DNA from 4 places in the Streptomyces sp. O3 genome. Region 2 is predicted to be linked to each of the others. Evidence: riboswitches for the same ligand, from Rfam matches in the RefSeq annotation. Region 2 holds a riboswitch; each other region holds the start of a gene.

Region 1 (7,474 bases), on a different contig from region 2:
CAGCGACTCAGCAAGAACCCGGCGCACCACGACGAGCCCGCGCACGCCAAGGGCAAGACCGGCATCCCCGGTGAGCGCAAGGCCGAGCTGATGACCCATCTGCTCAATATCGACCCGCCGGACCACACCCGGCTGCGGCGCTTGGTGTCCAAGGCGTTCACGCCGCGCCGGATCGCCGAGTTCGCGCCGCGAGTGCAGGAGCTGACGGACCAGTTCGTCGACGCCTTCGCCGCGAAGGGCGAGGCCGACCTGATCCACGAGTTCGCCTTTCCGCTCCCCATCTACGCGATCTGCGACCTGCTCGGCGTCCCGCGCGAGGACCAGGACGACTTCCGGGACTGGGCCGGGATGATGATCCGGCACGGCGGGGGGCCGAGGGGTGGCGTCGCCCGCTCGGTGAAGAAGATCCGCGGCTACCTCGCCGAACTGATCCACCGCAAGCGCGAGAATCCGGGCGACGACCTCATCTCCGGGCTCATCAAGGCCAGCGACCACGGCGAGCACCTGACCGAGAACGAGGCGGCGGCGATGTGTTTCGTGCTGCTGTTCGCCGGTTTCGAGACCACCATCAACCTCATCGGCAACGGCGTGCACACGCTGTTCCACCACCCCGAGCAGCGCGCGCTCCTCCAGGAGTCGCTGCGGCGCGGTGAGCGCGGACTCCTGGAGACCGGGGTCGAGGAACTGCTGCGCTACGACGGCCCGGTCGAGCTGGCCACCTGGCGGTTCGCCACCGAGTCGCTCAGTATCGGCGGCCAGGCGATCGCCGCCGGTGACCCGGTGCTCGTGGTGCTCGCCGCCGCCGACCGCGACCCGGCGCGCTTCGCCGAGCCGGACACGCTCGACCTCGCCCGCCGCGACAACCAGCACCTCGGGTACGGCCACGGCATCCACTACTGCCTCGGCGCCCCGCTCGCCCGACTGGAGGGCCAGATCGCCCTGGCGACCCTGCTGACCCGCCTCCCCGACCTCCAGCTCGCCGTGCCGGAGGAGGAGTTGCGGTGGCGCGGCGGCCTCATCATGCGCGGCCTGCGCAAGCTCCCCGTCTCCTTCACCCCCGAGACCGCGTCTGACGCACCGTCAAGCCTGTGATGGTTGTGTGATCTCCGCTGTACCGACTTGTGACAAGCGTTCGAGTGCGGCTACGTTCACCGTTCGACTCAACTGTCGCTCAGCCGTGTAGTCGCGCGAAAGGCAATCGCATGCTCTCCGGGAACGGCCGTCACCGACGGCCCCGTCAGGCTCCGGCTCTTGTCGTCGCGGCGGGGGTGACCGGATCGGCCATCGCCATCCCGCTGCTCGGCGCATCCGGCGCGAGCGCCGCCGACACGTCCACCTGGGACGCGCTCGCCGCGTGCGAGAGCGGCGGCATGTGGAGCGCCGACATGGGCAACGGGTATTACGGCGGGCTGCAGTTCTCGCAGAAGGACTGGGAGGCGTACGGCGGTCTGGACTACGCGCCGCGCGCCGACCTGGCCAGTCGCTCGCAGCAGATAGCCGTCGCCGAGAAGGTGCTCGCCGCGCAGGGTCCTGACGCCTGGGGTACGTGTGCGCCGATCGCCGGTCTTGAACAGGGCGGCGAGACGCCCGACGTGGATCCGGGGCCGAGCGCCGACTCCACTCCGCCCACGTCCGGCTCGTCCGGCTCGTCCGGCTCGTCCGGGTCGGGGTCTGGCGCGGGGGCTGGGTCCGGCTCGTCCCAGCCGTCGGGGTCGTCCTCCGGGTCGCCTGAGCCGTCCGCGTCGCCGGACGTCGATTCCGCGGACTCCTCGCCGTCCTCCGACTCTTCGGGCGAGGCGTCGGGTGAGTCGTCGGGCGAGGCGTCGGGCGAGTCGTCGGGCGAGTCGTCCGGTACGGCGTCGGGTGACGCGTCGGGCGAAGGTGACGAAACCGGCGTAGGCGGCGAAATCGGCGAAACCGGCGCCAGCGGCGCGGAGGGTGAGCCGGGCGGATCTCCGGGGAGCGGATCCTCTTCGTCTGACGTGTCGTCCGGTGAATCAGGGGAGTCCGATTCATCTGACTCACCCGACTCACCCGAATCGTCTGATTCACCGGATTCGACGGACTCGTCCGCTTCGGCCGCTGAGTCCCCCGAGTCCCCCGAGGCTTCGGAGTCCGAAGAGCCCGCAGGCTCCGCCGAGTCGCCCGCCGACGGCTCGGGCCGCCACCGTGGCGCGCCCGCCCCGGAGGAGCTGTCCGACGGGCGCGAGACCGACGGCTCGGGGCGGCACGCCTCCCGCGGCGACGCCGACCGCACCGCCGCCGAAGGCCCTTACACCGTGCGGCCCGGTGACAACCTGTCGGCGATCGCCGACAGTCACGGACTTGACGGCGGATGGTCCGAGCTCTACTCGGACAACAAGCAGGTCGTGGGCGAGGACCCCGACCTGATCCGTCCCGGCCAAAGCCTCGATCTGGGCGAAAAGTGACGGCAGTTCGGGGTGAATGTCCGAGTTAAAGGGGCATTGCCGTAAGTGAGAGATGGGTCTCAATGGCCCCGATCGCCTTGGTGTTGAGGCCGGGGCCGTGTTTACCGTCGTGACCGCTCGCCACTGGTGAGCCCCGATGGCCGTCACGCCGAATCCTGCCGACGGCCGTACGGGAACAGTCGTCGCGTAACGCGCCGTAGGCAGGAGCGGGGGACCCAAGGTTCGTGCCGGGTCCGGCCCTTGAGAGAGGGCGGGACCGGCTTGGGGTGAAGCCGTACGGGGACGCGGAAGCTCCGTACGGCCGGGCAGCTCACAGCCCGAACCCGACAGCTCACCTCGCAGGCGTCGGTGAGGGGATCACTCATGCTGTTTTCCGGCAAGGGCAAGCACCGTCGTCCGTCCAAGGCCACCCGGATCGCCACCGCCGCCGGTGTCACCGGCGCCGCCGTGGCCGTCCCGCTGATGGGCGCGACCGGCGCGCAGGCCGCCACCGCCTCCGAGTGGGACAAGGTCGCCCAGTGCGAGTCCGGCGGCAACTGGTCGATCAACACCGGCAACGGCTACTACGGCGGTCTGCAGTTCTCGGCCTCCACCTGGGCCGCGTACGGCGGCACGCAGTACGCCTCGACCGCCGACCAGGCCACCAAGGCGCAGCAGATCGAGATCGCCGAGAAGGTCCTGGCGGGCCAGGGCAAGGGCGCCTGGCCGAGCTGCGGCGTCGGCCTGAGCAACGCCCCGTACAGCGGCGGCGGCCAGCAGTCGACGCAGCAGCAGAGCACCCCGAGCGCCCCGGCCGCCTCGCAGCAGTCGGCGCCCCAGCAGGAGCAGTCGACGCAGACGCGGCCCAAGCGGGAGCAGCCCAAGCAGGCCGCCCCGAAGTCCGAGGCTCCCAAGGCCGAGGCCCGGTCTGAGGCCCCCAAGGCCTCGCGCAGCGCCAAGAGCGCCAAGAGCGCCAAGACCGTCGAGACCCCGGCCGGTAAGACGGTCAAGAAGGGCGACGGCGAGTATGAGGTCAAGTCCGGCGACACCCTCTCCGAGATCGCCGAGGTGCACGACGTCAAGGGCGGCTGGCGCAGCCTGCACGAGCTGAACAAGGACATCGTCGAGGACGCCGACTTCATCTATCCGGGCCAGCAGCTGCACCTCAGCTGACCTCCCTCGGCGCCCCCGGACCACCCCGCCCCGGCGCGCGTACCCCCGTGCGCGCCGGGGCGGGGCTGTGTGCCGGGCCTTTTTGTTTCTCTAAGAAACAATCTATGCTCGGGGTGTCCATGGTCCGGTCGGTCGGCTGGCCGATGCCGCCGAGGCGGTTAGGCTCGTGTCGCAAGGCCATAGAGACCTCGCACTTCTAGCGTCACATCCCAGAAGGAGATGCTCGTGCCGTCCATCGACGTCGTCGTAGCCCGGGAAATCCTGGACTCCCGAGGCAACCCCACGGTCGAGGTCGAGGTCGGCCTCGACGACGGCAGCACCGGTCGTGCCGCCGTTCCCTCCGGTGCCTCCACCGGTGCTTTCGAGGCCATCGAACTCCGCGACGGCGACCCGAGCCGTTACCTCGGCAAGGGCGTCGAGAAGGCCGTCCTGGCCGTCATCGAGCAGATCGGCCCGGAGCTCGTCGGCTACGACGCCACCGAGCAGCGCCTGATCGACCAGGCCATGTTCGACCTGGACGCCACCGACAACAAGGGCTCGCTCGGCGCCAACGCCATCCTCGGCGTCTCGCTGGCCGTCGCGCACGCCGCCTCCGAGGCCTCCGACCTGCCGCTCTTCCGTTACCTGGGCGGCCCCAACGCGCACCTGCTGCCGGTGCCGATGATGAACATCCTGAACGGCGGCTCGCACGCCGACTCCAACGTGGACATCCAGGAGTTCATGATCGCCCCGATCGGCGCGGAGTCCTTCTCCGAGGCCCTGCGCTGGGGCGCCGAGGTCTACCACACCCTCAAGAAGGTGCTGAAGGACAAGGGCCTGGCCACCGGCCTCGGCGACGAGGGCGGCTTCGCCCCGAACCTGGGCTCCAACCGCGAGGCCCTGGACCTGATCATCGAGGCTGTCAAGCAGGCCGGTTACGCCCCCGGCCAGCAGATCGCCCTCGCCCTCGACGTCGCCGCCTCCGAGTTCTACAAGGACGGCAAGTACCAGTTCGAGGGCAAGGAGCGCTCCGCCGCCGAGATGACCGAGTACTACGAGGAGCTCGTCGCCTCGTACCCGCTCGTCTCCATCGAGGACCCGCTGTTCGAGGACGACTGGGCGGGCTGGAAGGTTCTGACCTCGAAGCTCGGCGACAAGGTGCAGATCGTCGGCGACGACCTGTTCGTCACCAACCCGGAGCGCCTGGGCCGCGGCATCGAGGAGGACGCCGCCAACGCCCTGCTGGTCAAGGTCAACCAGATCGGCTCGCTGACCGAGACCCTGGACGCCGTCGAGCTCGCCCAGCGCAACGGCTTCAAGTGCATGATGTCCCACCGCTCCGGCGAAACCGAGGACGTCACCATCGCCGACCTGGCCGTCGCCACCAACTGCGGCCAGATCAAGACCGGCGCCCCGGCCCGCTCCGAGCGCGTCGCCAAGTACAACCAGCTGCTGCGCATCGAGGAGATCCTCGACGACGCCGCGGTGTACGCGGGCCGCTCCGCCTTCCCGCGCTTCAAGGGCTGACGCCCGCGACGGCCGAAGCCTTCGGCGGCTGACGCCTTCAGGGCCCAAGGGCCCGTCGTCCGTACGTCCCCGTACCCGGTCCCGTACCGTGTGCGGGGACGTACGTACGTGAGAGCGGACGCGGAGTCGGCGCGGCGGCAGCGGGGAGGCGGGACCATGGCAGGGAACCGGGACCGGTTCTCCACCACCACCAGACTGCGGCTGCTCGGCGAGCAGACCGCGGCCCGTGTCTACCGTTCGCAGACCAAGCGCCAGGCCCGCCGCTCCCGGCTCACCGGCCGGGCCGCGCTGCTCGCGCTGGTGGTCTGCTCGATAGTGGTCGCGCTCGCCTATCCCATGCGGCAGTACGTCGCCCAGCGCGCCGACATCGCCGAGCAGGAGCGGCTGCTGCGGGACGCCAAGGAGCAGACCGAGAAGCTGCGGGACGCCAAGGCGCGCTGGCAGGACGACGCGTATGCGGAGCGCCAGGCCCGCGAGCGGCTGCACATGGTGCGGCCGGGCGAGACCGCCTTCACGGTGCCCGACCTGGGTGGCGCGGACCGGCGCCGGGCCGACCAGAGCAAGGCGGACCGCCCCTGGTATACCAACCTCTTCGACGGCGTCGACAAGGTCGACCGCGTGAGCCGCAGCACCACGGGCGAGTAGAGAGTCAGCCCGCCCTCCCCGTAACTCCCTCCACCCCCCTTTCCCAGAGAGAAAACACCGCAGGCATGCAAACGCCCCCGCCGCCCACCCCGCGCACCGAGCCGACCGACGCCGACGTGGCGGCCTTCAAGGAGCAGCTCGGCCGCCCGCCGCGTGGTCTGCGGGCCATCGCGCACCGCTGCCCGTGCGGGCAGCCGGACGTCGTGGAGACGGCCCCGCGGCTGCCGGACGGCACGCCCTTTCCGACGCTGTACTACCTGACCTGCCCGCGGGCCGCGTCGGCGATCGGCACGCTGGAGGCAGGCGGGGTCATGAAGGAGATGACCGAGCGGCTGGCCGCCGACCCCGAACTGGCCGCCGCGTACCGCGCGGCGCACGAGGACTACATCCGCCGCCGCGACGAGATCGAGGAGCTGACGGGCTTCCCGAGCGCGGGCGGCATGCCGGACCGCGTGAAGTGTCTGCACGTCTTGGTCGGCCACTCGCTGGCCGCGGGCCCCGGCGTGAACCCGCTGGGCGACGAGGCGCTCGCGATGCTGCCCGAGTGGTGGACCAAGGGCCCCTGCGTCACGCCGTGCGTGCCCGGAGCGGAAGCCGACGCGGAATCCGCCCCCGCAACCGAAGCCGAGGGAGAGGGAGAGGGAGAGGGAGAGGCTCGATGACTACTCGCGTCGCCGCCATCGACTGCGGTACGAACTCGATCCGGCTGCTCGTCGCCGACGTCGCTCCCGACACCGGTGAACTGACCGACCTGGACCGCCGGATGCGGATCGTCCGGCTCGGCCAGGGTGTGGACAAGACCGGACGGCTCGCCGCGGACGCGCTGGACCGCACCTTCGACGCCTGCCGTGAGTACGCCGCGGTGATCAAGGAACTCGGTGCCGAGCGGCTCCGCTTCGTCGCGACGTCGGCGTCACGGGACGCCGAGAACCGTGCGGAGTTCGTCAGCGGCGTGCTGGAGATCCTGGGAGTGGAACCCGAGGTGATCACCGGTGACCAGGAGGCCGAGTTCTCCTTCACCGGGGCCACGAAGGGGCTCGCGGGCCGGATGCATCTGCCCAAGCCGTATCTGGTCGTGGACATCGGCGGCGGTTCCACCGAGCTGGTCGTCGGCGAGGAGCACGTACAGGCCGCCCGGTCCGTCGACATCGGCTGTGTGCGGATGACCGAGCGTCACCTGGTACGCGACGGAGTCGTCACCGACCCGCCGACGCCGGCCCAGGTCGCCGCCATACGCGCCGACATCGACGCCGCCATCGACGAGGCCGAGCGCACGGTGCCGCTCGCCGAGGCGCGGACGCTGGTGGGCCTGGCCGGGTCGGTCACCACGGTGGCCGGGATCGCGCTGGGCCTCCCCGCGTACGACTCCACCGCGATCCACCACTCCCGTATCCCGTACGAGCAGGTCGCCGAGATCTCGGCGCGCCTGCTGAACGCCACGCACGCCGAGCGGGCCGCGATCGGCGTGATGCATCCGGGCCGGGTCGATGTGATCGCCGCGGGCACGCTCGTACTCCTCGCGATCATGGAGCGCACGGGCGCCGCCGAGGTCGTCGTGAGCGAGCACGACATCCTCGACGGGATCGCCCACGCCGTCGCGTCCGAGGTCGAGCGGGGCGTCTGACACCGGCGAGGCCGCTGACGGCTCGTCCGATTGGGTGCGATTTACCGATGTTCATCCCGTAATACGAATATCAGCCTCCTTGTCCGATAGGACTGTTCTGAATTCATTCAGGCCGCTT
Region 2 (7,474 bases):
TCGGCGCGCTGCTCGCGGGCGCGCTGCACGGCGAGCGAGCGGTCGGTCGGCTCCAGGCCGAATTCCAGGCGGACGACACCGTCCTCGAAGCTGCGCTTCTGCTGGTAGCCGGCGTCCGTGAACACCTTGATCATCTTGGCGTTGGCGGGCAGCACCTCGGCCACGAAGCGGCGTACCCCCCGCTCGCGGGCGACCGCGCCGATGTGCTCCAGGAGGGTGGAGGCGACGCCCCGGCCCTGGTGCGCGTCCTGGACCAGGAACGCCACCTCGGCCTCGTCGGCGGGCGCCGACGCCGGTCGGCCGTGCTCGTCGATCCGGTCGTAGCGGACGGTCGCGATGAACTCGCCGCCCACCGTGACCGCGAGTCCGACCCGGTCCACGTAGTCGTGGTGCGTGAAGCGGTGTACGTCCTTGGCGGACAGCCGTGGATAGGGCGCGAAGAAGCGGTAGTACTTCGACTCGTCCGAGACCTGTTCGTAGAAACTGACCAGCCGCTCCGCGTCCGCGCTGGTGATCGGCCTGATCCGGGCGGTGCCCCCGTCGCGCAGCACCACATCGGCCTCCCAGTGGTCGGGGTAGGCCGCGTCCTGCGGCGGCTGCTCCTGCGGCGGCTGCATGGAAGTCAGCGTACGGGTCGCGGGCCGGCGTGGAGCACCGCAGGGTGGGAGCGGGCGGCGGCGTGGCAGAACCACCCGCCGCCTCATGCGACACTGGTCTAGACAAGGCAGAGTGACACCTGAAGGGCAGCATCACATGGCTGAGCGCCGCGTCAACGTCGGCTGGGCTGAGGGCCTCCACGCCCGCCCCGCCTCCATCTTCGTCCGCGCGGCCACGGCCGCCGGGGTCCCCGTGACGATCGCCAAGGCCGACGGCGACCCGGTCAACGCGGCGTCCATGCTCGCGGTGCTCGGCCTGGGCGCCCAGGGCAACGAGGAGATCGTCCTCGCCTCCGACGCCGAGGGCGCGGACGCCGCTCTCGACCGTCTGGCGAAGCTGGTCGCCGAGGGGCTCGAGGAGCTTCCCGAGACGGTCTGAGCCCCCCCTTGCGGCTAAACCGCCGCCGCTCTCGCGGACGTGGTTTCTCTGCGTTGGGGTTGCTCAATTGATGGTGGCGGTGTTCTCGATTCGAGAGCATCGCCACTTTCATATGCGGGCGCTCGCTCGTAAATGGGCAGCGCAAAACACACCCGCGAATATCCCACCGCTTTGTATACGGCCCTTCGGTTAATTGCGGGCGCTCGCGATGTTTACGGTGTGTTGCGAATTCCTCACACGCTTCGCCGGGCGGTCGGCGGAGCGGCCCGCCGACCGGTCCGCGGACCGCTCACCCGGCCGGTCCTTCGGGCCGGTGAAGCGCGGCCGGTGCGCGGCGGCCGTGCGCTCGGCGTGCAGCGCGGTGAGCGCCCTGGCGCGTTCCGCGTCCCCGCGGGCCACGGCGTCGACGATCGCGCCGTGCTCCGCCCAGGACTCGGTGGGCTGGGCGGCCGGGTCGACCGTGTACATCCAGGTGACCTTGTGCCGCAGCTGGGTGAGCAGGGTCGTCAGGCCCGGACTGCCGCAGGCCTGGGCGAGCGTCTCGTGGAACCAGCCGCCGAGCGCGCGCAGATCCTCGCTGTGCCCCCGGCGGGCCCGCTCCTGGCCGAGCCGCACCAGTCCGCGCAGCACCTTGAGGTGCGCCTCGGTGCGCCGCTGGGCGGCCCGTGCCGCGCCCAGCGGCTCCAGCAGGGTACGCATCTCCAACAGGTCGGCGGCCTCCTGGACGCTGGGCTCGGCGACCTGGGCGCCGACGTGCCTGCGGGTGCGTACGAACCCCTCGGCCTCCAGGGTGCGCAGGGCCTCCCGCACCGGGACCCGTGAGACCCCGTACCGGCGCGCGAGCAGCTCCTCGGTGAGTCTGCTGCCGCGTTCCAGCACACCGGACACGATGTCCTCCCGGATGGCCGTGCATACCGAGTGCGCGGGAACGCGCATGACCTGTCCACCGCCTTAATATCCGCGAAACGCGGTCGATTGACGCCTGTTCGGCGACTCTATTGCAGCAGACGTGGATTTCCGATGGGTGACCGGAATCCATGGATATTTTTTGGACAAGCTGGCGCACGCCTCGAAAGCCGAAAGCCCCGGCTCGGGGAGCCGGGGCACAGGGGGCGTGCGGGACCTGCGGGACGGGGTCAGACGGCCACGCCGTGCGACCGCAGGTACGACACCGGGTCGATGTCCGAGCCGTAGTCCGGGGAGGTGCGGGCCTCGAAGTGCAGGTGCGGCCCGGTGACGTTGCCGGTCGCGCCGGAGAGGCCTATGCGCTGGCCGGGCGTGACGCTCTGGCCCACGGAGACGCCGAGCGAGGACAGGTGTCCGTACTGGGTGTACGTGCCGTCGTTCATCCGGATCACCACGTTGTTGCCGTACGCCCCGCCCCAGCCGGCCTCGACCACGGTGCCGGAGCCGACCGCCAGAACCGGGGTGCCGGAGGCGGCGTGGAAGTCGACGCCCGTGTGGCTGCCGGAGGACCAGACCGCTCCCCCGGCCTGGTATCCGGTGGAGACGTACGAGCCCGCGATCGGTGAGACATACGCGTTCAGCCGGGCCCGCTCAGCCGAGCGCGCGGCGCGCTCCTTCGCCGCCTCGGCCTCGCGCGCCTCCTTGGCTTCGCGTGCCGCCTCGGCCTTACGCGCCGCCTCCGCCTCGCGTGCCTCCTTGGCCCGCTCCTCAGCCTCGCGCTTGGCCTCGGCGGCGGCCTGCTCCTTGGCCGCGGCCTGCTCGGCGGCGTCCTGCTGGGCGCTGGCCTGCGCGCTGATCCGCTCGGCGAGTACGTCGTCGGCGGCGGCGACGGCCTGGTTCAGACCGGTGTCGGCGCCGGGGTGGGCGGCGAGCGCCGGAGAGGCGAGTGTGCCGATGACGCCGGTGGTGGTGAGGGCGGCGACGCCCGCGACGTTCGCGCCCGTGCGCGTCAGACGGCTGGGGCGACGGTGCTTCCCGGATGCCATGAAGTGGCGGGTCCTTTCCTTCCTTCTCGCCTACCGGGTTAGCAGGGGGGTACCCCCTGGCCCTTAAGGCCTTGGGGGAGGGTTCGGAGCAGGAAGGTCTCCTACGGGCCCCACGCGGGGAGGCGCCCGATTCACCCCAGGGACTGCGTGGGTCCCCGGCTCCCCAGGCTCGCGCCTGACGGGGACTCGGCGATGGCTGTCCGGTGCCGCGGACGCGGCGTGTAGCCGACGAACAGCGCCCCGACGCTAAACGGGGCGTCTTTCGCGCCACAAACGGATCGGGCCCTTTGAGGCACATCCCACAGGACAGACCGTCAATCTCGGTGCCATTTCGGACATTAAGGGACCCCGGTGGTCGCTCGACCACCGGGGTCCCCGGTCCGGCACGGGCGCTCCGCTCGGCCGACTAGCCGGTGACGACCGTTACTTCACCGATTCCGAGGGCCTTGACCGGCTCGGCGATCCGCTCGGCGTCGCCGACCAGGATGGTGACGAGCCGGTCTACCGGGAAGGCGTTCACCGCGGCGGCGGTGGCCTCGACGGTGCCGGTCTCGGCCAGCATCCGGTACAGCCGCGCCTGAAAGTCGTCCGGCAGGTGCTGTTCGACCTGGTCCGCCAGGGTGCTCGCGACGGCGGCGGCGGTCTCGTAGCGCAGCGGGGCGACGCCCACCAGGTTCTGCACCGCGACGTCGCGCTCGGCGTCGGTGAGGCCGTCGGCGGCGAGGGTGCGCAGGACCTGCCACAGGTCCTCCAGGGCGGGTCCGGTGGACTCGGTGTCCACGGAGCCGTTGATGGCCAGCATCGAGGCGCCGTTGCCCGCGGCGTCCGAGCGCAGCACCTGGGCGAAGGCGCGCACACCGTAGGTGTAGCCCTTCTCCTCGCGCAGAACGCGGTCCAGGCGCGAGGTGAGGGTGCCGCCCAGGCAGTAGGCGCCGAGCACCTGGGCGGGCCAGACCCGGTCGTGCCGGTCCGGGCCGACCCGGCCGATGAGCAGCTGCGTCTGGACGGCGCCCGGACGGTCCACGATGACGACGCGACCGGTGTCGTCGGCGGTGACCGGCGCCGCGGGGCGGGACTCGGGCGCGGCCCCCGTCCACTCGCCCAGCGACGCGGCGAGCAGTTCGTCCAGGTCCGTGCCGGAGAGGTCGCCGACCACGACGGCGGTGGCCGTCGCGGGCCGCACATGGGCGTCGTAGAACGCCCTGACGGCGGTGGCGTCGATGCGCTCGACGGTCTCCTCGGTGCCCTGGCGCGGGCGCGACATGCGCGCGGTGGCGGGGAACAGCTCCTTGGACAGCTCCTTGGCCGCGCGGCGGCTCGGGTTGGCCATCTCGTGCGGGATCTCGTCCAGGCGGTTGCGCACCAGCCGACTGACCTCGCTGTCGGCGAAGGCGGGCGCGCGCAGCGCGTCGGCGAGCAGGCCGAGCGCCTTGGGAAGCCGGGAGACCGGGACTTCGAGCGAGAGGCGTACGCCGGGGTGGTCGGCGTGCGCGTCGAGCGTCGCGCCGCAGCGCTCCAGCTCCGCGGCGAACTCCTCGGCCGAGTGCTTGTCGGTGCCCTCGGAGAAGGCGCGCGCCATGATGGTGGCGATGCCGTCCAGGCCGTCCGGCTCGGTGTCCAGCGGGGCGTCGAGGTTGACCTCGACGGCGACCACCTGCTGGCCGGGGCGGTGGCAGCGCAGCACGGTCAGGCCGTTGGGGAGCGTGGCGCGCTCGGGGGCGGGGAAGGCCCAGGGCGTGGCCTGGCCCGGCTGGGGCTGGGGGTGGAAGTCCATGGTCACGGTGGCTTCGCCGGTCGTGGTGTGCTGGGCCTGGGTCACTTCGCCGCCTCGTCTTCCTGTACGTCGTTCCCGGCGGCGGCCGCGTCGTGCGCCCCTGCCTCGTCCGCTGGCCCCTCGTCGGCCTCGTCGGGCGCGGTCGGCTCGTACACCAGCACCGCGCGGTTGTCAGGCCGCAGCCGGGCCGCCGCGACCTCCCGGACCTCCGCCGCGGTGACGTCGAGCACGCGCTGTACGGCGGTCAGGGCGAGCTGCGGGTCGCCGAACAGCACGGCGTACCGGCACAGTTCGTCGGCGCGTCCGGCGACCGTGCCGAGCCGGTCCAGCCACTCGCGCTCCAACTGCGCCTGGGCGCGCTCCATCTCCTCGTCGGTCGGGCCTTCGGCCGCGAACCGGGCGAGCTCCTCGTCGACGGCGGCCTCGATGTCCGGGACCTCGACGTCATGCGAGGTCTTGACGTCCAGCCAGCCGAGCGAGGGCGCCCCGGCCAGCCGCAGCAGACCGAATCCGGCCGCGACGGCGGTACGGTCCCGGCGCACCAGGCGGTTGTACAGCCGGGACGACTCGCCGCCGCCCAGGACGGTGAGCGCCACATCGGCCGCGTCGCACGCGCGCGTGCCGTCCTCGGGGAGCCGGTAGGCGGCCATCAGGGCGCGGGCCGGGACCTCCTCCTCGACGACCTCGCGCAGCTCCTCGCCGATGGTGTCGGGCAGCGCGCCGTCCCGCGGGGGCTGCTTGCCGTCGTGTGACGGGATGGAGCCGAAGTACTTCTCGATCCAGGCGAGGGTCTGCTCCGGGTCGATGTCGCCGACCACCGACAGCACGGCGTTGTTCGGCGCGTAGTACGTACGGAAGAACGTCCGCGCGTCCTCCAGGGTGGCCGCGTCCAGATCGGCCATCGAACCGATCGGCGTGTGGTGGTACGGGTGGCCCTCGGGGTAGGAGAGGGCCGTCAGCTTCTCGAAGGCCGTGCCGTAGGGAACATTGTCGTACCGCTGGCGGCGTTCGTTCTTGACGACGTCCCGTTGGTTCTCCATGGACTCGTCGTCGAGCGCGGCCAGCAGCGAGCCCATCCGGTCGGCCTCCAGCCACAGGGCCAGTTCCACCTGGTGGGCGGGCATCGTCTCGAAGTAGTTGGTGCGCTCGAAGCTGGTGGTGCCGTTGAGCGAGCCGCCCGCCCCCTGCACCAGCTCGAAGTGGCCGTTGCCCTGCACCTGCTTCGAGCCCTGGAACATCAGGTGCTCGAAGAGGTGCGCGAGGCCCGTACGGCCCTTGACCTCGTGGCGGGAGCCGACGTCGTACCAGAGACAGACCGCGGCGACCGGGGTGAGGTGGTCCTCGGAGAGCACCACCCGCAGGCCGTTGGCCAGCCGGTGTTCGGTCGCTGTCAGGCCGCCGGTGCCGGCCTGCGCTGTGGCCGTGTGACCCATGGGCATGTGGTCCCTTCGATCGCGTGCGGAATCGCGTGCTGACTCTTCCCCGCGGGCCTGCGCCGACTCGCGTCGTTGACATGCGACGAGGAAGTCCTGTCACTGTATGCAAGCGCACGGACATCTGGCGAAGTTCCCACCGCCTCTCTGCTCTCAGCGAGCATCGGCGACCCCGTTGCACGGGTCGCGGTCCGCGTTGTCAGTGGCTCGGTCCACAATGGTCCGCGTCAGAAGCCCGACTTTTGTTGGTGAAGGAGCCGCAGCCGCGATGGCCCGCCGCAGCACGAAGACCCCGCGCCCCTCAGACGACACCGACTACGAGGAGAAGATCCTCGACATCGACGTCGTCGACGAGATGCAGGGCTCCTTCCTGGAGTACGCCTACTCGGTCATCTACTCACGCGCCCTGCCGGACGCCCGCGACGGCATGAAGCCGGTGCAGCGCCGCATCGTCTACCAGATGAACGAGATGGGCGTGCGCCCCGACCGCGGCTATGTGAAGTGCGCCCGCGTCGTCGGCGAGGTCATGGGCCGCCTGCACCCGCACGGCGACGCCTCGATCTACGACGCGCTGGTGCGCATGGCGCAGCCGTTCTCGATGCGGCTGCCGCTGGTCGACGGACACGGCAACTTCGGCTCGCTCGGCAACGACGACCCGCCCGCCGCGATGCGGTACACCGAGTGCCGGATGGCCGACGCCAGCTCCCTGATGACCGAGTCCATCGACGAGGACACGGTCGACTTCGCCGCGAACTACGACGGCCAGGAGCAGGAGCCGACCGCGCTCCCGGCCGCGTACCCGAACCTGCTGGTGAACGGCGCGTCCGGGATCGCCGTCGGCATGGCGACGAACATGCCGCCGCACAATCTGGGCGAGGTCATCGCGGCCGCCCGCCACCTCATCAAGCATCCGGGCGCCGACCTGGACACCCTGATGCGTTTCGTTCCGGGTCCTGACCTGCCCACCGGCGGCCGGATCGTCGGCCTGGGCGGGATCAGGGACGCGTACGACAAGGGCCGCGGCACGTTCAAGATCCGCGCCACCGTCACGGTGGAGGACGTCAGCGCGCGGCGCAAGGGCCTGGTCGTCACGGAACTGCCGTTCACGGTCGGCCCGGAGAAGGTCATCTCCAAGATCAAGGACCTGGTCGGCTCGAAGAAGCTCCAGGGCATCGCGGACGTCAAGGACCTCACCGACCGCAACCACGGTCTGCGCCTGGTCATCGAGATCAAGAACGGCTTCAACCCGGAGGCCGTCCTGGAGCAGCTGTACAAACTGA
Region 3 (7,474 bases), on a different contig from region 2:
CCCCCACTCCTCGACACGGCCCCACCCGGACCCTGGGGGCACCCGGCCGGCACCCGGTCGGGTGCCCGGCTCGCGCCCGAGCGCGTCAATACAGAGAGTGAAACTTAGGTCGAAGGTGACGGGGGCGGAGGCGACCAGGGCCGTGGGCGGCTGCTACGCCGCCGGTGTCGGCTCGGGCTCGCCGGTGCCTTCGGGTGTGCGCGGGGAACCGGCTGGCGTCGTGTCTCCGGTGGCCGGTGACGCCGTGTCGGCCGGTGGTGCGACGCCGCGCCACCACGGCGTGCACGGCATGGTGTCCGAACCGGGCTCGAAGGGCTCGCCCGGCCGGGGCAGCGCGATGTCGACGCCCGCGCGGCGGGTCGCGGCGAGGGTGCCCTCGCCCGGCTCGGCCCACGGGTGCGGGGCCAGGTTGAAGGTGGCCCAGTGGATCGGCAGCAGGGTGCCGTGCGGCCCGCCCTGGAGGTCGAGGTGCGCGCGTACGCCTTCGTCGGGCGTCATGTGGATGTCCGGCCAGTAGTCGCTGTAGGCGCCGATCTGGATCATCGTGGCGTCGAACGGGCCGTGCCCGGCGCCGATGTCCGCGAAGCCGGGGAAGTAGCCGGTGTCCCCGCTGTGGTAGATCCGGTGGCTGTCGCCCGCGACGACCCAGGAGGCCCACAGGGTGTGCTGCTGGTTGCGCAGGCCACGGCCGCAGAAGTGCCGGGCCGGGGTCGCGGTCAGTTCGAGCCCCGCGATCTTGGTGTTCTCGTGCCAGTCGAGCTCGCGCAGCCGGTCCGTGCCGACGCCCCAGCGTTCCAGGTGGGCGCCGACGCCGAGCGGCACCGCGAAGACCGTGTCCGTGCCCGCCAGGGCCTTGATCGTGGGGAGATCCAGATGGTCGTAGTGGTCGTGCGAGATGACGACGGCGTCGACGGGGCCCAGCGCGGCCAGCGGCAGCGGCACCGGGTGCAGCCGCTTGGGGCCGACGAAGGAGAAGGGCGAGCAGCGCTCGCCCCACACCGGGTCGAAAAGCACCCTCCTGCCGTCGATCTCGGCCAGCACGCTGGAGTGGCCCATCCAGGTCAGCCGCAGTCCGCTGGCCGGTGGGCGGGCCAGGTCGGCGAGGGTGGTGGCGTGCACGGGGACCGGCCCGGCGGGCGCGCGGCGGGCGCGCTCCTCCTTGCGGAAGTACCGCCTCGCGAGCTCCACCGCGGAACCGGTGGGCCGTACGGACACCCCGACCGGGTTCTGGAACTGCCCTCGGGCGAAATGCGGCGATCGTCGGATACGGGCGAGCCGCTCGCCCGTCGCGTCCGCGCCGAAGGCCTCGGGCCGCCGCGCGCGGAGTCCGGAGCGCAGGGATTGCTTGGCCGTCACGAGACCTCCTGGTGGGTCGCTCAGAGTTTCATTATGGCCACGCACACGGACACAGCGCGGCCAGCCGGGCGACCGCCGCCACGCGAGACACCGGTCCCATGCCTGCTCAACGTGCGGGGCGGCTCAGGGATTCCGCTGCCGGTGATCCAGACCTACGCGCTGCTCGTGTCCCGCACGGGTGTCAGGTGCGGCCGCTTCGCCGACACGTGGTCGCCGGAGGACTCGCCGCGCAGTCGCCGCCCGATCCAGGGCACCAGGTACTCGCGCGCCCACTGGATGTCGTCGCGCCGGTCCTCCAGGGCCCCGCGCGGCGGCAGCGGCGGCCATTCCTGGTCGGGGTCGGCCGGAACCTCGAGGCCGAGCACCTGACCGGCGCGCAGGGCGACCCGCGTGTGCCCTTCGGCCGAGAGATGCAGCCGGTCGTCGTCCCAGGCCCGACGGTCCTGTACGGACTTCAGCGACCACAGGTCGAGCACCGGGCAGCCGTAGCGGTCCGCGATGGCCCGGACGTGCGCGGTGTAGGTGGCGACCTTGCCCCGCAGATGGCGCAGCACGGGGACGCCCCGCGTGTCGAACCCGGTCGTCACCATGACGGTCTCGACCGAGTTCGTGAGGTCGGCGACCGCCCGCTCGAAGCGTTCGGCGACGTCGTCGGGGTCGCTGCCGGGCCGGATGATGTCGTTGCCGCCCGCGCAGAAGCTCACCAGCTCAGGGGCGAGCTCCTTGGCGCGCGGCACCTGGTCGTCGACGATCTGGTCGAGGAGTTTGCCGCGTACGGCGAGGTTGGCGTAGCGGAAGGAGTGCTCGGGGTGGCGGTCGGCGAGCAGGACGGCGAGCCGGTCGGCCCAGCCGACGTAGGCGCCGTCGGGGCCGGGGTCGCCGACGCCTTCGGTGAAGCTGTCGCCGACAGCCACGTACGACCCGAATACGTCAGTCGCGTCACTGCGGATGGGGGATGTCGAATCGTGGTCCACGTCGCCTTATCTTTCACCTATCGGTGTGACTTACGCGACCGTAGCCAGGTCTTGACGGCGGGTGAGATATGCCACCGACATCGACGCGCGCGTGCAGGAATAGACGGGGAGACGGAAGACGGGAACAGGGCGGGTACGTCATACGCGCGACGGCCGGGACCCCGTGGCGGGGTTCCGGCCGTCGCGTTCCGCCGTGGGCGGCGCCGTGGCGTCAGATGGAGACGCCGTGCGAGCGCAGGTACGCGAGCGGGTCGACGTCCGAGCCGTAGCCGGGGCCGGTGCGGATCTCGAAGTGCAGGTGCGGTCCGGTGGAGTTGCCGGTGGAGCCGACCAGGCCGATCTGCTGGCCGCCGGACACCCGCTGTCCCGCGGAGACGCCGAGCGAGGACATGTGGGCGTACTGCGAGTAGTGGCCGTCGGCGTGCCGGATGACGACCTCGTTGCCGTACGAGCCGCTCCAGCCCGCGGACACCACGGTGCCCGCGCCGACCGCCTTGATGGGCGTGCCCGTGGGGGCGGCGAAGTCGGTGCCGGTGTGGTAGCCGCTGGACCACATGGCGCCGGCGGTGCGGTACTGGGTGGAGATGCCCGCGGCGACCGGGGCGGTGAAGCCCGTGGTGGTGGCGGCGGGCTTCGTGGACCGGGACGCGGTGCTGCGCGACGTGGCGGTCTTGGACTTGGACTTGGACTTGGCCTCGGTCTTGGACTTGGCCTCGGTCTTGGACTTGGCCTCGGTCTTGGACTTCGGCTTGGCGTGGCTCCCGGCCTTGGCCTTGGGCTTCGCGTGGCTCTTCGGCTTGGCGTGGCTCTTCGGCTTGGCCTGCGTCTTGGCCGGGGCGCTCGCCGGGGCGGAGGCCTCCGCGTCGAGCTTCAGCTCCGTACCGGGGAAGATCAGCCCCGGATCGTCGCCGATGACCGAGCGGTTGTCCTGGTAGAGCTGCTGCCAGCCACCGTCGACGCGCTCCTGGTAGGCGATACGGGACAGGGAGTCGCCCGGCACCACGGAGTAGGTGCGCGCGGAGGCCCGCTGCGCGGCGTCGGGGGCGGCGGTCGCGGCGGCCTGCGGAGCGGCGGCGGGCGCGGTCCGCGCCACCGTGGCCGGTGCGGCCTCGGGGGTGCTCTGGGGCATGGTGGCCGTAGCCGCGGCGGGCGCGGCCTGCGCGCTGTTGGCGGCGAACAGCGGCAGCGCGAGCGCGGCGCCACCGGTGCCGACGGCGGCGAACTGGCGGCTGATCCGTGTGGACTTGGGTCGGCGGTGCTTACCCTTCGCGGGCATGGCGAGTTCCTCTCCGGCGCCTGCGAGGTGAGCTGTCGGGTTCGGGCTGGAGCTGCCCGGCCGCGCTCTCACGCGGCTTCACCCCAAGCCGCTCCGGAGTCCCGGAACGGCGTTCTACCGTGGGTCCCCCGCTCCTGCCGTGGACGGGTGGGTGTGCGGAGTCCGGACGGCGGCAGGATTGGGCGTCCACCCGGACGTCGGCGACCGTAAGCGAGTGGGAACCGCGGAGACAAGCAGTTGGTTCCAGCCCCACGGGCCACAGCCGCTGCGGCTATGCGCCTCCCGTGACGCTCCGTTGATGGGTCACTCCCACCATCCGCGCATCCGTGGGGAGTTGAGGCGGGGCGTAGGCAACAGACCGTCACGAATATGATCCCGCTCACCAGCGAGACGCCATAGCCCGTTATTCCAGGGCTAGTTACCGCGAACAGTCTGAATCGGGCATTTGACCCTTAGGGCGCATGAGGTCTCATCGGTGTCACGTCGGGACAGGTGGTTGACGCAGGCATCGATGTCATACCGATGTCGTATCGTCGAAGACGCGCCCCGCGGGCGAGCAGCGCCGGCGGCTTACTGGGAGGAGCCCCCGTGACGCAGCAGGTCCCGTCGACCGAGCCCGAGCTGGCCGGAGTGCGCAATTTCCGCGATGTCGCCGGGCTGCCGACCGTGGACGGCAGGCGGGTACGGGCCGGGCGGCTCTTCCGCAGCGGCCACCTCGCGCACGCCACCGAGACCGACGCCGCGTTCCTGGCCTCGCTCGGACTGCATACGATCTTCGACTTCCGCAACGCCGCGGACCAGCGGCTCGAGGGCCCCGACATCGCACTCCCCGGCGTGCGGAACGTGAACCTGCCGCTGACCGACCCAGCCGACGGCGCGGAGTTCTGGAAGATGGTCCGGGACGGCGAGATAGCGGAGCTGCGCGCGGCCCTGGCCGACGGACAGGCCGCGGACCGGATGCTCACCACGTACCGCATGATCATCAAGGAGCGGACCGCCGAGCACAGCCGGGTGCTGCACGCCCTGGCCGACGACAGCGTGCCCGCGCTGATGCACTGCGCGGCGGGCAAGGACCGCGCGGGCCTGTCGATCGCCGTCACCTTGCTCGCCGTGGGCGTCGAGCGCTCCGCCGTCCTCACCGACTACCTGGCGTCGAACGCCGCCCACCGCCGCTACAAGGTACAGCGCGGCGACGGCGGTGCGAGCGCGATGTCGCCCGAGGTCATGGAGCTGCTCAGCCCGCTGTTCGACGCGCGCGCCGAGTACCTTCAGGCGGCGTTCGACACGATCGAGGAGACCTGGGGCTCCGTCGACCGCTACCTCGAAGAGGGGCTGCGGCTGACGCCCGACACGCGCGAGCGCCTGCGCGAGCAGCTCCTGGACTGACCGTCGGCCACGGCTTCGGGCGGCCGCCGCTCCGGGCTACTGGTTCTGTGCGCCCAGTACGAACAGCAGGTAGACGAACGCCGCGAACACATGGCCGACGGCCACATAGACGATCAGCCGGACCCAGAGCGCGCGGGGGAACTTCTCTTCCATGGACCTGGGTCTGGGCCTGGGCCTGGGCCTGGGCCCAGGGCTGGCCACGGCATCGGACGTGTGGGCGGGCCGCTCGGGCTCGGTCATGTCGCGTCTCCGGTGATCCGGTGACCCGTGGCCGCGCCGAGGCACAGCGCGTCCGTCGGGCTCTGCAGCAGGGTGTGGACGAACAGCAGCTCGGCGCCGCCCCGGTCGGCGGCGGCGATCCGGTGCGGGGTGAGCGAGTCGAAGTGGGCGCTGTCGCCGGGCCGCAGCACGTGCGCCGAGTCCCCGAGCCGCAGCCGCAGCGTCCCGGCCAGCACGTACAGCCACTCCTCCCCCGGATGCACCCGCACGATGTCGCCCTGCGCCCCGTGCGGCACCCGCACCCGCAGCGCCTGCATGCCCCGGCCGGGCGCCCCGGCCTGCCGGTAGCTCCAGCCGCCCGCGACGGTCGCCTCCTGCGCGTCCCCGCGCAGCACCGCGTCCCGGTCGGTGACGCGTTCCCCGAGCAGCTCCGAGACCGTCGTCCCGTACGTACGGGCGAGCACGAGCAGCGTCGGCAGGGACGGCTGGCGCTGCCCGGTCTCCAGCCGGGAGAGATGCGCGGGTGAGAGCTGGGCCGCGGCGGCCGCGGCCTCCAGCGTGAGCGAGGCGCGCCGCCGCAGGGCGTGGAGCTGCGGGGCCACGGCGGGCAGCTCGCCCCCCGCACCGCTGGGCGCGGAAAGCCCGGCGGGCCCGGCGGGTCTGGCGGGCTCGGAAGGTTCAGCGGGTTCGGCGGGTTCGGCGGGGTCAGCGGGGTCGGCGGGACTCATGCAGCCGATTGAGCCAGACTCTTACCCTTCAGGCAATTTTCTTGCCCCAGAGGCAAATCACGCGCAAGCAGGCCGAGCAAGCCGTCAGCGCTGGGCGACCGCCTGCTTCACCAGGGTCCTGCCGAAGTCCCACATGAGCCCGCCGCCGTGCGCCTCGTCCATGACCGCGGTGAAGGCCGTGACGAAGCGGTCCACGTCCGCCTCGTCGATGATCAGCGGCGGGATCAGCTTGATCACCTCCAGGTGGTCGCCGGAGACCTGGGTGAGGATCCGGTGCTTCTGGAGCAGCGGTACGACCACCATCTGCGCGAACAGCCCCTTGCGCGCGGCCTGGAGCGCCGCCCACCGGGTGCGCAGCTTCAGCGACGAGGGCTTCCCGAACTCGATGCCGATCATCAGCCCGCGCCCGCGTACCTCGTGCAGCAGCTCGTACCGGTCGACGAGCGCGGCGAGCCGCGACGTCAGCAGCTCGCCCATGGCGCGGGCGTGTGCGACGACGTCCGCGTTCGCCATGACGGACAGCACCGCGAGCCCCGCCGCCATCGCCTGGGCGTTGGCGCCGAAGCTCGCCGAGTGCACCAGCACCCGGTCCATGGACGAGTAGACCTTCTTGAAGATCCAGTCCTTGCCGAGGGTCGCTCCCACCGGTACGTAGCCGCCCGAGAGCGCCTTCGCCACGCAGACCAGGTCGGGTTCCACGCCGTCCTCGTGCTGGTAGGCGTAGAAGTCACCGGTCCTGCCGATGCCGGTCTGCACCTCGTCGGCGATCAGCAGCGCCCGGTTTTGGTGCAGCAGTTCCTGGGCGGCGCGCAGATAGCCGGGGGGCGGCGTGTGCACGCCCTTGCCCTGGATCGGCTCGACGATCAGACCCGCGACGTCCCCGCGCTTCAGCTCCCGCTCCAGCGCCGCCAGGTCGCCGAGCCGCACGGCCGTGTCCGGCAGCAGCGGCGCGAAGCCGTCGCGGAACCCGGCCTCGCCGTTCACCGAGAGGGAGCCGGTGGTCAGCCCGTGGAAGGCGTGCGCGCAGTACAGGATCCTGGGCCTGCCGGTCGCGTACCGGGCGAACTTCAGCGCGGTCTCCACGGCCTCGGTGCCGCTGTTGCCGAAGAACACCCGGTCCAGGTGCGGGCTGTGGCTCAGCAGCCGCTCGGCGAGCAGGCCCGGCAGGGGCTGGCAGTCGAAGCGGGTGAGGTCGGCGAGCGAGGCGTCCAGGACGTCGTGCAGCGCCTGGCGGACGACGGGGTGGTGGCGGCCGAGGCCCATCACCCCGAACCCGGCGAGCATGTCCAGGTAGTCGTTGCCCTCCGCGTCCCAGAAGTGCGCGCCCTCGGCCCGCTCGTAGACCTTGTCGAAGCCGATGGTGTGCAGCATGCGCGGCAGCTGGTGGTTGAGGTGCCGTGCGTGCAGCTCGTACCGCTCCGACCCGCGCTCGGCCAGCAGCCTGCCCAGGTCGAACTCCTCGTGCCCGGACGGCCTCGCCGACTCGGCAGTCGTCATACGACCCTCTCCTTACCCGCGTCGCTCTCCATGCTGGC
Region 4 (7,474 bases), on a different contig from region 2:
GTCAGCGATCCGTATCCGCCGTCCGAGGTCCCGCACGTCGAGGGGCCGAGACCGCGCCGTACCTCCTGGTGGCGGCACAGGGCCGTACGGGCGGGCGCGCTGGTCGCTCTGCTCGCCGTGTCCGGGGTCGTCATCCTGGCCCTGGTCAGGGAGCAGACCGGCACGGAAGGCTTCCTCGTCGGGCTCGGGCTCGCGGTGCTGCCGGTACCGCTGCTGACCGCCGCGTTCCGCTGGCTGGACCGGGTCGCGCCGAGCCCCTGGCGGAACCTGGTGTTCTGCTTCGCCTGGGGCGCCTGCGCCGCCGCTCTCATAGCGATCGTCGCGAACTCGTTCGCGATGAACTGGATAGCCGCCAACACCCCCGACCGGACCGACGCCGACGCGCTCGGCGCGACCGTCATCGCACCGGTCGTCGAGGAGACCGGCAAGGCGGCCGCGGTCCTGCTGGTCTTCCTGTTCCGCAGGCGGGACTTCACCGGGATCGTCGACGGCGTGGTGGTCGCCGGAGTCACCGCCACCGGCTTCGCGTTCACCGAGAACATCCTCTACCTGGGCAACGCCTACGGCATGGACGCCGACGGCGGCTTCCCGGACGGCGGTCTCGTCGACGACACCGGCGCCGACCTGCCGTCGATGACCGTCCTGACGTTCTTCGTACGGGTCGTCATGTCGCCGTTCGCGCACCCGCTGTTCACCGTGCTCACCGGCATCGGTTTCGGCATCGCCGCGCACGCGGCGCACCGCCAGCGGACGCGCCGGGTGCTGGCGCCGGTCGGCGGGCTGCTCCTGGCGATGGGCATGCACGCGCTGTGGAACGGCTCCGCGGTCTTCGGCGGCCTCGGCTTCTTCGCCGTCTACGCGTCCTTCATGGTTCCCTGCTTCGGGCTGCTGACCTGGCTGGCGATCTGGACCAGGCAGCGCGAGCTGCGCATGCTGCGCGAGGAGTTGCCCGCCTATGTGCGCGCCGGCTGGCTCGCGCCGCTGGAACCTCGGGCACTCGCCTCGCTGCGCGCCCGGCGCATCGCCCGCGCGCACGCCGCCAGGACCCAGGGCCGGGACGCGGCCCGCGCGGTCGCCGACTACCAGCGCTGTGCGACGTCGCTGGCGCTGCTCAGGAACCGGGGCCGCGGCGGCCGGGCGGGCGCCGACTTCGTCGTACGGGAGCGTGCGCTGCTGGACGAGCTGTGGCGGCACCGCGGCACGGCGCGCCCCGCACACGCCCACGCGGCCTGGGAGACGGCCCCGGCGGTCCCACCGGTCCCGGCCTCGGTCCCGCCCTGGCCGGTCGGCCCCGGCTACGGCCCCGGCTACGGCTACGGCTACGGCTACGGCGCGGGATACGCGGGGCCGCACCACCCGCACAGCGGCTGAGCGCGGCCCACCGCGGCCAGCGGCACGACCACCACAGGCGAACGCGCGTGCGTTTCACGTGAAACCGCGTTCCGGGCACGCGTCGTACCGCGGGCATGCGTCGTACCGACAGCCCTGGCGTCGGGGGGGGTGCCGCCAGGACTGCCGGAGTCCAGGGGAATCAGAGTCAGAGATTCGCGAGCGGAGGGCCGGGAACCGAGGCCTGACAGATCAGGGGTTGAGGCCCTTGCTGCGCAGCCACGCCCTCGGGTCCACCTTGCCGCCGCCGGGCGACTCGACCTCAAGGTGCAGGTGCGGGCCCGAGGAGTTGCCGGTGGAGCCGACCCGGCCGATGACCTCGCCCGTGGTGACCTTCTGGCCCGCCGTGACGGCGATCGACGACTGGTGGCTGTAGGAGACCTCCGTGCCGTCGTCCAGCTCCAGGACGGTGCGGTACCCGTACGCGCTGCCGTGCCAGCCAGCGAACTTGACGGTGCCGCTGTGCACGGCCTTGATCGGCGTACCCGTCGGGGCGGCGAAGTCCAGCCCGGTGTGGTACCCGGACGACCACATCGGGCCAGCCTGCCCGTAGGTCGAGGTGATCGTGTAGGAGGAGGTGGGGAGCGAGAAGCTCGCGGCGAGCTTGGCGAGGCGCTCCTCCTCGGCCTTGCGCTTGGCCTCTTCCTCGGCCTTGCGCTTCTTCTCCTCTTCAGCCTTGCGCTTGGCTTCCTCTTCGGCCTTGCGCTTCTTCTCGGCCTCGGCCTCGGCGTCGCTGCGCGCCTTCGCGGCGTCCTCAGCGGCCTTCTTGGCGGCGGCGTCCGCCGCCGCGACCTGCTCGGCGGTCGCGGCTTGGTCCTGCTTGCGCTCGGCCTGCTGCACGATGCGGGCGCGCAGCGCCTCACCGGCGTCCACCGAGCCCTGCTCACCGTCGGCTTCGGCGCCCGCGGTGGCCTGCGAGACCGTGGCCACGCCGCCGAGCTCGGCGGCGGACTCGGACTCGCTCTCGTCGCCGTCATCGGACAGCAGCGAGCCCACGTCCGGAAGCTTGTCCGTCACGCCCGAGAGGTCGGGCATGGATATCGGGGCCGCCGACTTGTCCTGCGCGGTGGCGATGCCGCCCGCGCCGACCGCGGCGATGACGCCGACGCCGAGCACCGTGGAGCTGCGGGCGAATCCGCCGCGCTGCTTGGCGACGCGGTGCCTGCCGCGCACGGGGCGGATGGACTCCTCGGTGGGATTCCACTCCCCCACGGGCTCCTCAAGAGCGAGAGAGCCGGGCTCGTAGCCGTCGTCCGGCAGGTACGAGACTTCGGGGGCAGGCCTGTTGGACGCCACTGGGGCGCACTCCTTTCCTTCCTCTCGCCTACCGGGTTAGCTGACGGGTTCGGAACAGGAAGGTTTCCTACGGGCACTCCAGCGCCTCGGTTGAAGCGTGTCGCGCCCGATTCACCCCAAGTAGGTGGTTCCCCGGCTCCCTTGCGGGATTAGGCGTGTGAGCACGGAGCCGACTCTTGTGACGGCTGGGACGACCGCGCTGCGTTATCGAACGTTAATAGACCCCGACCCCGGATTCCAAGCCGTTCCCACTGATCGTTCAGGATCTCGGCCGTGGACTTAACGGGGCATGGAGGGTCCAAATCGGGCGAGTCGACTCCTCCGGATCGGCACTGATTTTCTTGACGGTGTGTCAGTCGTTATGCGGAGGGGTCCCCTTCGGTCACCTTCGGTGACATCGCGGGTCGGCTGACCGCGAGCAGCGCCATGTCGTCGGTCGTGACGCCTCCCGTGTGGCCGTGCACTTCGTCGGCCACGGTGCCGAGCAGCGCGTCGGGGCCCGGAAAGACCCGCCCGCTCAGCCGCGCCGCCGGATCGTAGAAGACGTTTCCCGCGTCCCGCGCTTCGGAGAGCCCGTCCGTGTAGAGCAGAAGCGTGGCCCCCACGGGGAACTCGGCCTCGGTCACCCGGTCCGGCCAGCCGCCCAGGTCGCCCATCCCGAGCGGCAGCGCGGGCTCGTCGGGGGTCAGCACCCGCAGCGCCCCGTCCGCGCACAGCAGCAGCGGCTCCGGGTGCCCCCGGTTGATCAGGCGGATGACGCCGTCGCCGTGCGGGATCTCCGCGAGTACGGCCGTGGTGAACCCCTCGAACGCGTCGAGCCCCTCGCGCCGGGTGCCCTCACGGGTCAGGGCGCGCTCCAGGCGCTGCGCCACGGCCGCCAGGGTCGCCTCGCCCTCGGCGGCCTCCCGGAAGGCCCCGATGACCACCGCGACCGCCTCGACCGCGCCGAGGCCCTTGCCGCGTACGTCGCCGACGATGAGCCGTACGCCGTGCGGGGTGTCCTGGACCGCGTAGAGGTCGCCCCCGATGAACGCGTCGGCCTGCGCGGCCTCGTAGCGGGCGGCGATGGCGAGCCCGCGGATGCTGGGCGGCGGCTCCGGCAGCACGGCCCGCTGGGCCGCCTCGGCGATATGACGGACCGAGGCGAGCTGCTCGCCTCTGCTGCGGACGACGAGGTTGATCACGATCGCCAGAGCGGCCACGGTGGTGACCGTGACCAGTTCGGTGGTCTCCTGCGGAAACCCCATCGTGCCGTAGTACATCTGCGGCCCGATGACCGACGCCGACGCGGCGATCCCGATCAGGACCGTGCCGCTGAGCGCGAAGAACGGCGCGGCGATCAGCGGGGCGGCCGAGAAGAACGGCGCGGCGGTGAACCTGGGCGGGGTCAGCAGGGCGACGGTCAGCCCGACGGCGATCAGCAGCACCGGCAGCGCGCGGACGAAGGTGATGCCCCGGTCCCGGTCCCAGTGCCGAGGCCGGTGCCGTCCGACCGGTGTCCCCGGCGCCCCTGCTCGATGGCCCACCCGTTCGTCTCCCGCCACGTCCGCCCCGTACCGGCCGCGGACCGCTGCCGCTGTTCCCTCAGCCTTCCCGCAGCGGGGGCCGCGGGCTACCGGATGTGCGCCGAACGGGTGACGAGGGAAGCGGGGAAGCGGGAAACGCGTCAGGCCCGACAGCTCGAAAGCTGCCGGGCCTGACGTTCAGTAGCGGGGACAGGATTTGAACCTGCGACCTCTGGGTTATGAGCCCAGCGAGCTACCGAGCTGCTCCACCCCGCGTCGGTGAACTCAACTATACGCCATCCGGACGGGCCTCCCGACCACGTTCACTGTGGCGTCCGCCTCAGAGGTCGATGCCGAGCACCAGCGCCCCCAGCGAGTAGACGGTCGCGGTGACCAGCACGACTCCGATGACGTTCAGCCAGACGCCGCCCCGGATCATCTGCCCGATGGTGATCTTGTCCGTACTGAACACCACGGCGTTCGGCGGAGTCGCGACCGGGAGCATGAACGCGCACGTGGCGGCCAGCGCCACCGGCAGCGTGAACAGCAGCACGTCCTGATCCGTCCCGGCCGCGACCGCCGCCATGACCGGCACGAAGGTCGCCGTGGTGGCGGTGTTGCTGGTCAGCTCGGTCAGCAGCAGGATCACGACCACGATCACGACCACCAGGAGCAGCACCGGCAGCGCGTCGAGCCCGCCGACCTGGTCGCCGATCCACGCGCCGAGTCCGCTCGCGCCGATCTGCGCGGACAGCGCCAGACCGCCGCCGAAGAGCAGCAGGATGCCCCACGGCACATCTCGGGTGTCCTCCCACTCCAGTACGCGCTTGCCGCCGCCGGACGTGACCGGCAGCGTGAACAGCGCCACCGCCGCCAGCATGGCGACCCCCGCGTCGGACACATGGTCGTCCACCCAGGCCACGTACGGGCTGAGCACGCCCACCAGGACCCACAGCAGGGCGGTGGCGGCGAAGACGGCGAGTACGGTCCACTGGCCGCGCCCCATCGGCCCGAGCTCCCGCCTGCGCTGCTCGATCAGCTCCCGGCCGCCCTCGATCTCCCTGATGCCGGGGCGGAAGACCCGCGTCAGCACCAGCCAGGCGATGACGAGGAAGACCGCGGCCAGCGGCACGCCGAACAGCATCCACTCGAAGAAGGTGATGTCGATGCCCTGCTCGGATTTCAGATAGCCCTGGAGGAACGCGTTGGGCGGGGTCCCGATGACGGTGCCGAGCGAGCCGATGGACGCCGCGTAGGCGATGCCGAGCAGCAGCGCGGTGGCGAAGTTCGCGTCCTGACGGCCGCCGCGCAGCCGCGTCACCAGGCCGAGCACCGCGACCCCGATGGGCAGCATCATCACCGTGGTGGCGGTGTTGGAGATCCACATGCTGAGCAGCGCGGTGGCCAGCATGAAGCCGCCGATCATGCGCATGGGGCTGGTGCCCACGAACAGCACCGTACTCAGCGCGAACCGGCTGTGCAGGTTCCAGCGCTGCATGGCCAGGGCGATGATGAAGCCGCCCATGAACAGGAAGATGACCGGATTCGCGTACGGGGCGGCGGTGTCCTTGATGGGGGCGACGTCGAGCACCGGCATCAGCACCAGGGGCAGCAGCGCGGTGGCGGGCAGCGGCACGGCCTCCGTCATCCACCAGACCGCCATCAGCGTGGCGACCGCCGCCACGTTCTTGCCGTCCGCGGAGAGCGAGTCGGGCAGGACCAGGCGGACGAGCAGCGCGAGCACGACACCGGCCCCGAGCCCGATCCACTGACGCGGAACCACCGCGCCCGCCCCGTCTCGCCCGTCTCGTCCGTCTCGTCCGTCTCGCCCTACTCGCTCCTCTCCCTTTTCCTGCCCCTCTCGCCCTTCGCTGAGGCTGGGCTCCGACATCAGGCATCCCCCCTGTGGCATGTACACCCTCTACACCCTCGCCGCGAGGGCGGGGGACAACATCCCACCGGGGGTGGCCTGCGACAAGACCCCGTACGCGACGGCCTGGAGGCGCGCTACAGGGCGTGGCCCGTGGTCGCGTCCACATGGGCCGGGACCTCGTCGTGGCGGTCGCCGACGGTGAGCGTCCCAGTGGGCTCGAACATCAGGATCGCGGCGCCGTCCGGCGCGTACGGCTTGTGCTCGACGCCGCGCGGGACGGTGAAGACCGACCCGGTGGGCAGCGTGACCGTACGCTCCCCCGCGGGCTCGCGCAGGGCGATGCGCAGCTCCCCGTCGAGTACGAGGAAGAACTCGTCGGTGTGCTCGTGGGCGTGCCAGACGTGCTCGCCCTCGACCTTGGCGACGCGTACGTCGTAGTCGTTGACGCGCTGGACGATACGGGGGCTCCACAGGGCGTCGAAGGAGGCCAGCGCCTGGCCCAGGGCGACGGGCGCGGGGGAATCGATGAGGGAATCGATGAGGGGCGGCGTACCGGTTTCGTTGCTCATGCGTCCATGGTCACCGCGACGCTCCGTGCCCACGAGTGCTAGAAATCGCATATGCCGCAAGGATCCTCGCACCGGGTCGTCGTGATCGTCGACGAGAACTCCAACCCGTTTGAACTCGGCTGCGCGACCGAGGTGTTCGGGCTGCGCAGACCGGAACTCGGCCGGGACCTCTACGACTTCGCGCTGTGCTCCCCCGAGCCCCGGACCCTGATGCGTGACGGCTTCTTCACGCTCACGGGAGTCGCGGGTCTCGCGGCCGCCGACACCGCGGACACGTTGATCGTGCCCAACCGCCCCGACACCGAGGCCCCGCGCCGTCCGGCCGTCCTCGACGCCGTACGCCGGGCGCACGCGCGCGGGGCTCGTCTGGTGGGCTTCTGCAGCGGCGCCTTCACGCTCGCCGAGGCCGGGGTGCTGGACGGCCGCCGGGCCACCGCGCACTGGCAGTGGGCGGACTCCTTCCGGGCGCGCTTCCCCGCCGTACGACTCGAACCCGACGTGCTGTTCGTGGACGACGGCGACATCCTCACCGCGGCGGGCAGCTCGGCCGCGCTCGATCTCGGGCTGCACCTGGTCCGCCGCGACCACGGGGTGGAGGCCGCGAACTCGGTGAGCCGCCGCCTGGTCTTCGCGGCGCACCGGGACGGCGGGCAGCGCCAGTTCGTGGAGCGGCCGGTGCCCGAGGCGCCCGACGCGTCCCTGGCCCCGGTCCTGGCCTGGGCCCAGGCGCGTCTCGACACCCCGCTCACCGTCAGCGCGCTCGCGGCCCGCGCCGCGGTCAGTCCGGCGACCCTGCATCGCCGCTTCCGCGCTCAGCTCGGCACCACACCGCTGGCCTGGCT

The links. Region 2 has a riboswitch for cyclic di-AMP ahead of ACX6XY_RS00905 (M23 family metallopeptidase). Riboswitches for the same ligand answer to the same signal wherever they lie in the genome.
Region 1: another riboswitch for cyclic di-AMP. It lies ahead of ACX6XY_RS27460 (transglycosylase family protein); the one in region 2 lies ahead of ACX6XY_RS00905 (M23 family metallopeptidase).
Region 3: another riboswitch for cyclic di-AMP. It lies ahead of ACX6XY_RS14795 (M23 family metallopeptidase); the one in region 2 lies ahead of ACX6XY_RS00905 (M23 family metallopeptidase).
Region 4: another riboswitch for cyclic di-AMP. It lies ahead of ACX6XY_RS15390 (M23 family metallopeptidase); the one in region 2 lies ahead of ACX6XY_RS00905 (M23 family metallopeptidase).

What each region holds. Positions count from the first base shown of each region.
Region 1 is NZ_JBTVYK010000074.1:10,848-18,321, reverse strand. Features, by position in the region: gene ACX6XY_RS27470 (cytochrome P450 family protein) at 1-1,092, shown strand, start outside; gene ACX6XY_RS27465 (LysM peptidoglycan-binding domain-containing protein) at 1,203-2,429, shown strand; cyclic di-AMP (ydaO/yuaA leader) riboswitch at 2,612-2,789, shown strand; gene ACX6XY_RS27460 (transglycosylase family protein) at 2,793-3,581, shown strand; gene eno (phosphopyruvate hydratase) at 3,807-5,087, shown strand; gene ACX6XY_RS27450 (FtsB family cell division protein) at 5,244-5,732, shown strand; gene ACX6XY_RS27445 (DUF501 domain-containing protein) at 5,798-6,394, shown strand; gene ACX6XY_RS27440 (Ppx/GppA phosphatase family protein) at 6,391-7,356, shown strand; gene ACX6XY_RS27435 (hypothetical protein) at 7,460-7,474, opposite strand, start outside.
Region 2 is NZ_JBTVYK010000001.1:183,661-191,134, forward strand. Features, by position in the region: gene ACX6XY_RS00890 (bifunctional acetate--CoA ligase family protein/GNAT family N-acetyltransferase) at 1-617, opposite strand, end outside; gene ACX6XY_RS00895 (HPr family phosphocarrier protein) at 754-1,035, shown strand; gene ACX6XY_RS00900 (GntR family transcriptional regulator) at 1,225-1,971, opposite strand; gene ACX6XY_RS00905 (M23 family metallopeptidase) at 2,172-2,987, opposite strand; cyclic di-AMP (ydaO/yuaA leader) riboswitch at 3,001-3,189, opposite strand; gene ACX6XY_RS00910 (M16 family metallopeptidase) at 3,394-4,761, opposite strand; gene ACX6XY_RS00915 (M16 family metallopeptidase) at 4,803-6,200, opposite strand; gene ACX6XY_RS00920 (DNA gyrase/topoisomerase IV subunit A) at 6,463-7,474, shown strand, end outside.
Region 3 is NZ_JBTVYK010000025.1:56,006-63,479, forward strand. Features, by position in the region: gene ACX6XY_RS14785 (MBL fold metallo-hydrolase) at 154-1,356, opposite strand; gene ACX6XY_RS14790 (SGNH/GDSL hydrolase family protein) at 1,509-2,330, opposite strand; gene ACX6XY_RS14795 (M23 family metallopeptidase) at 2,542-3,606, opposite strand; cyclic di-AMP (ydaO/yuaA leader) riboswitch at 3,611-3,766, opposite strand; gene ACX6XY_RS14800 (tyrosine-protein phosphatase) at 4,195-4,992, shown strand; gene ACX6XY_RS14805 (DUF6126 family protein) at 5,029-5,145, opposite strand; gene ACX6XY_RS14810 (helix-turn-helix domain-containing protein) at 5,229-5,939, opposite strand; gene ACX6XY_RS14815 (aspartate aminotransferase family protein) at 6,024-7,436, opposite strand; gene dxs (1-deoxy-D-xylulose-5-phosphate synthase) at 7,433-7,474, opposite strand, start outside.
Region 4 is NZ_JBTVYK010000026.1:75,464-82,937, reverse strand. Features, by position in the region: gene ACX6XY_RS15395 (PrsW family intramembrane metalloprotease) at 1-1,371, shown strand, start outside; gene ACX6XY_RS15390 (M23 family metallopeptidase) at 1,582-2,685, opposite strand; cyclic di-AMP (ydaO/yuaA leader) riboswitch at 2,696-2,851, opposite strand; gene ACX6XY_RS15385 (PP2C family protein-serine/threonine phosphatase) at 3,045-4,229, opposite strand; tRNA gene ACX6XY_RS15380 (tRNA-Met) at 4,393-4,466, opposite strand; gene ACX6XY_RS15375 (SLC13 family permease) at 4,531-5,973, opposite strand; gene ACX6XY_RS15370 (cupin domain-containing protein) at 6,198-6,632, opposite strand; gene ACX6XY_RS15365 (helix-turn-helix domain-containing protein) at 6,684-7,474, shown strand, end outside.